DNA from 2 places in the Sporosarcina sp. 6E9 genome. Region 2 is predicted to be linked to the other one. Evidence: riboswitches for the same ligand, from Rfam matches in the RefSeq annotation. Region 2 holds a riboswitch; the other holds the start of a gene.

Region 1 (3,164 bases), on a different contig from region 2:
GTGGCGAGTCTTCGATAGAAGCAATGACGCGTGCCTATAAAGTATTAAAGGAAATAAGTGGCGATAGACCTACAGTCATTGTGACGCATGGCAATCTGATGACACTATTGTTGAGGTGTTTTGACAAGCGTTTCGGATTCGAGGAGTGGAAAGCGCTCACGAACCCGGATGTTTTTCGTATTTCTGAAACAGGTGGACATGTTTCGGTTAAGCGTGTTTGGGAGGGCTAATTTTTTAGCGCTCCCATTTTTATGCTAACTATTCTAATGTCCCGAGTTGTTTTCCGACGTGTGTGTGTTGTAATCGTGCAGCAAGAAGTAGCCCCAATGCTGCTCCGCTAAAACTGGAAATCAGAAACGGTGGGACAAAGAAAAAGGGGGTGACCGTCGTGCCCATCAGTATTTTAGCGTAGGGAACTGCAAACAATGGCGCGATGAAACCTGTTCCGATCACTTCGCCAAGCGCAGCAAACGCAGTCTTTCCAAATCGTTTGTACATCACACCCGCCAAGTAAGCGCCAAGCATGCCGCCTGGAAATGCAAGAAGTGAACCAGTTCCGGTTAATAAGCGAACAAGCCCCGTTACAAAGGCAATCGTAAGTGCTGGAATTGGTCCGAGCATAATCGCTGCCACTACATTGACTGCATGTTGAATTGGGTATGCGCGTGCGATACCTGCGGGGAATGAAACAAATGCAGATCCAGCGACAGCGATTGCGACAAACATCGTCATAATCGCAAGTTTTCGTGTATTCATTTTTCAATATCCTCCTTCGAATAAAGTCCGTTCAGAAAATGGGCAACAAAATCACCTGGTCCATCGGCCAGTTCTGCGGCTTTTTCACCAGCACGTTTATAAAAATTCAATGCGGTAGCGACGGCTTCTAGCTGATTTTCATGGCCAACTGCTAAAAAAGCACCGACGATACTACTTAATAAGCATCCAACGCCAGTGACACGCGTCATAAGCGGATGCCCGCCTGTTATTTTGATGATTTCATGGCCATCTGTCACGATATCGACTCTTCCGGAGACGGCTACGAGGCAATTGTGTGCACGCGCCATCTCTTTCGCAATTTCTTCGATATCGGCATCGCCTTCACCCGCATCGACCCCCTTAACCTGCCAATCAACCCCCGCAATCGTTGCGAGTTCACCGGCATTACATCGAATCAGGGTGACATCTACCTCTTTCAATATTCGCTGGACGCTTCCTTTGCGGAAAGAAGTAGCGCCAGCGCCAACCGGATCGAGAACAACAGGTGATCCATTTTTTACAGCGCTATTTCCAGCCAGAATGATGGCTTCCACAGTATCTCGTTTTAATGTTCCGATATTTAAAATGGTCGCTGACGACACCGCTGCGATATCGGCGGCTTCTTCGATTGCATCCGCCATGACTGGCGATGCGCCGAGTGCAAGTAAGCCGTTTGCTTGGAAATTTGCGACGACGATATTTGTGATGCAGTGAATAAGCGGTTGCTCTGTTCGTAGTTTTTTTAAGAGATTCTCGGTTTGATTCATTGATAAATTCCCGCCTTCAGTCATTTTTTTGAATTGAAAAAGCCGCTTCCTGAAAGTGGGGAAGCGGCTGCGGTTTTGAATTAGCATCATAAAAATACGCAGTCCCACTTCCCTCCGCTGGTATGAACCAGATCAGGTCATAAGAGTCCGCATATCCATATGCATCTCAGTCCTTGTAAAGGACACCCCTAGTGGCAAAATCATTCAGTTTGTTTTCCTCATCACTATAACATAGATTGATTAAAAGTAAAAAAGGGTTTATGAATTTAGAAGTCGAATACCAAAAGGATATGTTTCATATTGAATAGGGGAGATTTGTTGAAGGGGTACATGCCTGAATTTATCATAGCGTTACTTATTTATATCATACTCGAATTAGTTAATTCGCAAGTGTATAACAATGTCATGTCATTGAGTGTGGTATTCTCTTTCTTAGTATTTTTTGTTATTCTTTCTAAACATCGTAAAACGAATAAAAAACCGATTTCAGTTAAGCGAAAGATTACGGGACATACTATACTTTTTTCAATAGTTTTGGTGTGCATTTATTTTTCATTACCAGCGTTAACTTTTAATCAAGCAAAAGAAATAGTACTTAACAATTATGATATTACGATTAAAGAATCGTATAACGTTCCACTGGAAAGTGAATGGAATCCATTTGCAGCCAAGTGGGCTTATTGGTTTGAAGGCTATAATTCAAAGCAAGAAAAAATTTCATTAATGGTTAGTCCGGATACCGGTAAAGTATTTTTAATGGATTGATAAGTAGTTGTCATGCACGTCAACGCGATGTCCATTTCGAATTTCCATTCAAGTATGTTATACTTACATCAAAGCTGAATAGTTTGATAACCACTAGGGGTGCCTTTTTATAGGCTGAGACGTGCGCATTTGCACGGACCCTTGAACCTGATTCGGATTATGCCGACGTAGGAAAGTGGGCATCCACGCCTTTTATTTTGATGGTTGCTGCTTCCTGACGTTTCAGGTGTGGCTTTTAACATAATGAAGGGCGTGTTTCTATATGGTGAACGTAGCAATGACAATAGCAGGTTCAGATAGTGGTGGAGGCGCTGGAATTCAAGCGGACCTCAAGACATTTCAAGAACTTGGCGTGTTTGGAACATCTGCAATAACAGCGGTTACAGCGCAAAATACGCACGGCGTGACGGCCATTCAAGCAATGGAACCAACGATTATTTCCGAGCAAATAAAAGTAATTACAGAAGATTTTAATGTGAAAGCGATCAAAACGGGCATGTTGTTTTCGGCTGAGATTATTCATGCAGTTGCAGATTCGATACGGGGTAGCGGAATACCGCTCGTTGTCGATCCGGTCATGATTGCTAAAGGGGGGGCCTCCTTACTGCACGATGAAGCGGTCGAGGCACTGAAGTCTGTTCTCTTGCCGTTAGCGACTGTCGTCACACCGAATATCCCGGAAGCTGAAGTATTGACGGGCTTAACCATCAAAACGGCTACAGACATAGAAGAGGCGGCCAAGCATATACTAGCCTTAGGCACGAAGGCTGTCGTGATCAAGGGCGGCCATCGACAGGATGTAGCCTATGCTGAAGATGTGTTTATGTCAAAAGCAGGCACAAGGTTTTCGGTTCGCTCATCTTGGATAAACACGAA
Region 2 (3,164 bases):
GTCAAAGATGGTTGTTTTCCCGGAACCTGTCGCACCGGAAATAACGAATAAGCGATTATCCTCAAGCTCTCTGAAATCGACAATTTCCGTTTCTTTATACGGTCCAAACGCGGTCATGGTCAATTTAATTGGTTTCATGTCACCCCTCCTCCCTATTCATGACTTCGTATAGTACTTCTTCAAATAAGCTTTTCGTTTCTTCATCAACCGTTTCGCCCATCATTTCTTTATAAAATCCAGTAAAGAGTTGGATATCGTCCTTCTTGCCTTGCTCTGTTTTCGTCCCTGTTTCAATGGTCGACTTCGGCACTAACATCTTCCGTTCTACATGCATCGCATTCGGATAGACCGATCGAATCTTTTCCATTGGAAATAAAACCGGCGTCTCGTCAAGAAGTTTTACAAAAACGTAATCCTCGCTAATTGGATGTTTCTGAATTTCTTCGATGGTTCCTTCGACTGTTCGCATATCCCGATTTGGAATCAATTCACGTTTTTCAACTGTGGCATTGCCTCCACCGTCTAATTCAACGATGAAAAATCCTTTATTATGATGTTCTTCTGAAATTGAATATTTAAGTGGCGATCCTGCGTAACGAATGGTTTCATTCAGTACGTAATGGGCTTGGTGTAAATGGCCGAGCGCCGTGTAATGGAATGGCTCAAATAAATGTGCGGAGACGTATTCCGCTCCTCCAATCGCGATTGGTCGTTCTGAATCACTCGTATTCTCTTCACTTTCTCCGCGCTTTGTAACAAAAGCGTGTCCAACAAAGATATGACGTGCTTTGTCATCCATCTTTTCGAAAATACCCTCGGTAATTTTCTTCATGGCATCCTGGTGATTTGAGATTGTTTTATCTTCGTGAAGATGCCTAATCACAGATGGATCCGCAAACGGCACCAGATGAAAATGGACCTCGCCGAACTCGTCCTGTAAAACGACAGGATCAATTTCTCTCGAAACTTGTCCAGCAATGTAATATCCGTTCTTCTGCATAAGCGTACTTCCGAAATGGAGACGCCCCGGGCTATCATGGTTTCCACCAATTGCAATGACAGGAATTTTCATATCCATCACAATTTTCTCAAGAACTTCATCAAGTAGTGCCACCGCTTCTGTTGGCGGAACTGCTCTATCATACAAATCACCAGCAATGACAATCACATCTGGCTTTTCTAATTCTATCGCTTCGATGAATTGATTTAATATATAACGTTGTTCGTCAGTCATATAAACACCTTGAACGAGTTTCCCTAAATGCCAATCTGCCGTATGGAAAAACTTCATAGCTTACATCCCCCTTTGGTACTCTTTCTTACTACTTTACAGCAAATTTGATATTCCTTCTACCTTTCTTCCTATTTCTGGTGAATCATTTGACCTTCTAAATTCTATATGCTTATACTTAAGTGAATCCAATTTAATATGATCCACCACTAGGGGTGCTCGAGAAGAGCTGAGACTGGCATATGCCTAAACCCTTTCAACTTGAACCAGATAATGCTGGCGTAAGGAAGAGGTGCTGACGAATAAATTCTACCCGTCTATTTTCGGCGATTATATTCGACTGTCTTCAACCCACTTCTTCTTCAAGGAGTGGGTTTTTTATTTGGAAAATTTCTTAGGGAGAGTGTTCTACATGAAATTCACTGACCGCTTGCATGGGAAGACATTACCAATTTGGAGACAGAATCATAATCATCCATTTGTAAAAGGAATTGGCGATGGAACTGTTGATCAAGAAAACTTCCGATTTTACATGGTGCAGGATTACTTATATTTGATTGATTACTCAAAAGTATTCGCAATCGGTGCTGTGAAAGCCGACGATGTCGAGACGATGGGGAAATTTGCGGGACTGCTTGAAGGAACTTTGAATACGGAAATGGAACTTCACCGCAAATATGCTGCAAGATTCGGCATTTCCCAAGAAGAGCTTGAAAACGCGAAGCCCTCCCCTATTGTCCTTGCCTATACGCATTACATGTTGCATGTAAGTCAAAAAGGAACGCTCGCGGAAGTTGTCGCAGCTGTACTGCCATGTGCTTGGAGTTATTGGGAAATCGGGAAAGAATTAAACGCCATCCCCGGGGCTGCAGATCATCCACTCTACGGCGACTGGATTCGCATGTATTCATCCGACGCATTCGGTGAGTTAGCAGGATGGTGCATCGATTTGATGAATGAAGTTGCTGATGGAAAACCTGAACACGAGCTACAAAAACTTGAGGAAATCTTTTTAAATACAACACGTTTTGAATACATGTTCTGGGATATGGCAAATAACCAGCAAATGTGGCCAGGCGTTGTAGGCGTTGAAACTGCTAATGTTGAAGTTTAATAATGTTTCGTTTGGCTATGAAGAAAATAATATGATACTAGACGAACTTTCATTCTCAGTTCGTCCAGGTGAATTCATTTCCATCTTAGGAGTTAGCGGGTCCGGTAAAAGCACGATTTTCCGCCTTGTCACCGGTCTAGATAACCCATCGACTGGTGACATCACACTGGAAGACGAGGTAAATGGACACCGGCTTGGCAAAGTGGGCTATATGCCTCAACAAGATTTGCTACTACCTTGGCGAACGATTTTGGAAAACGCATATTTACCACTCGAAATCATTGGCGTTGATAAACAGACTGCTTACAAACAAATAAGACCTTTATTAAAAGAGTTTGGGTTAGCAGGAACAAATGATAAATACCCTTCCGAACTATCAGGTGGCATGAAACAGCGCGTTGCATTTTTGCGCGCTGTTCTTTCCGGAAATCCGCTTCTCTTACTCGATGAACCCTTTTCTGCACTCGATGCAATTACTAAATTATCGATGCAGGAATGGCTGCTTGAGCAATGGGAGAAAAGACAGTCTACGATTCTATTCATCACGCATGATGTAGATGAAGCGCTATTTCTTTCAGACCGTATTTTCTTATTGAAAAATAAACCTGTTACCGCTATTGAGGTAATCACAATTCCACTAGGACGAGAGCGAACGCGCAAAGATTTGCACCGCCCTGATATATTGGATTTGAAAGAGCGTTTGCTTAGTACGCTGCGGAATGAGGTTACATTATGAGGAATACGGCATCTTCATTGATTGTGATAATGTTCTTAGTCCTATGGGAATTTAGCGCAAGGTTAATTGATAAAGCATTCATA

Evidence for each region. Region 2 has a riboswitch for thiamine pyrophosphate ahead of tenA (thiaminase II). Riboswitches for the same ligand answer to the same signal wherever they lie in the genome.
Region 1: another riboswitch for thiamine pyrophosphate. It lies ahead of thiM (hydroxyethylthiazole kinase); the one in region 2 lies ahead of tenA (thiaminase II).

The regions. Positions count from the first base shown of each region.
Region 1 is NZ_JAGEMN010000008.1:40,691-43,854, forward strand. It holds gene J4G36_RS17620 (histidine phosphatase family protein) at 1-230, shown strand, start outside; gene thiW (energy coupling factor transporter S component ThiW) at 259-756, opposite strand; gene thiM (hydroxyethylthiazole kinase) at 753-1,547, opposite strand; TPP riboswitch at 1,616-1,723, opposite strand; gene J4G36_RS17635 (hypothetical protein) at 1,854-2,288, shown strand; TPP riboswitch at 2,374-2,479, shown strand; gene thiD (bifunctional hydroxymethylpyrimidine kinase/phosphomethylpyrimidine kinase) at 2,551-3,164, shown strand, end outside.
Region 2 is NZ_JAGEMN010000001.1:515,419-518,582, reverse strand. It holds gene J4G36_RS02790 (AAA family ATPase) at 1-138, opposite strand, end outside; gene J4G36_RS02785 (exonuclease SbcCD subunit D) at 140-1,291, opposite strand; TPP riboswitch at 1,433-1,536, shown strand; gene tenA (thiaminase II) at 1,644-2,345, shown strand; gene J4G36_RS02775 (ABC transporter ATP-binding protein) at 2,332-3,081, shown strand; gene J4G36_RS02770 (ABC transporter permease) at 3,078-3,164, shown strand, end outside.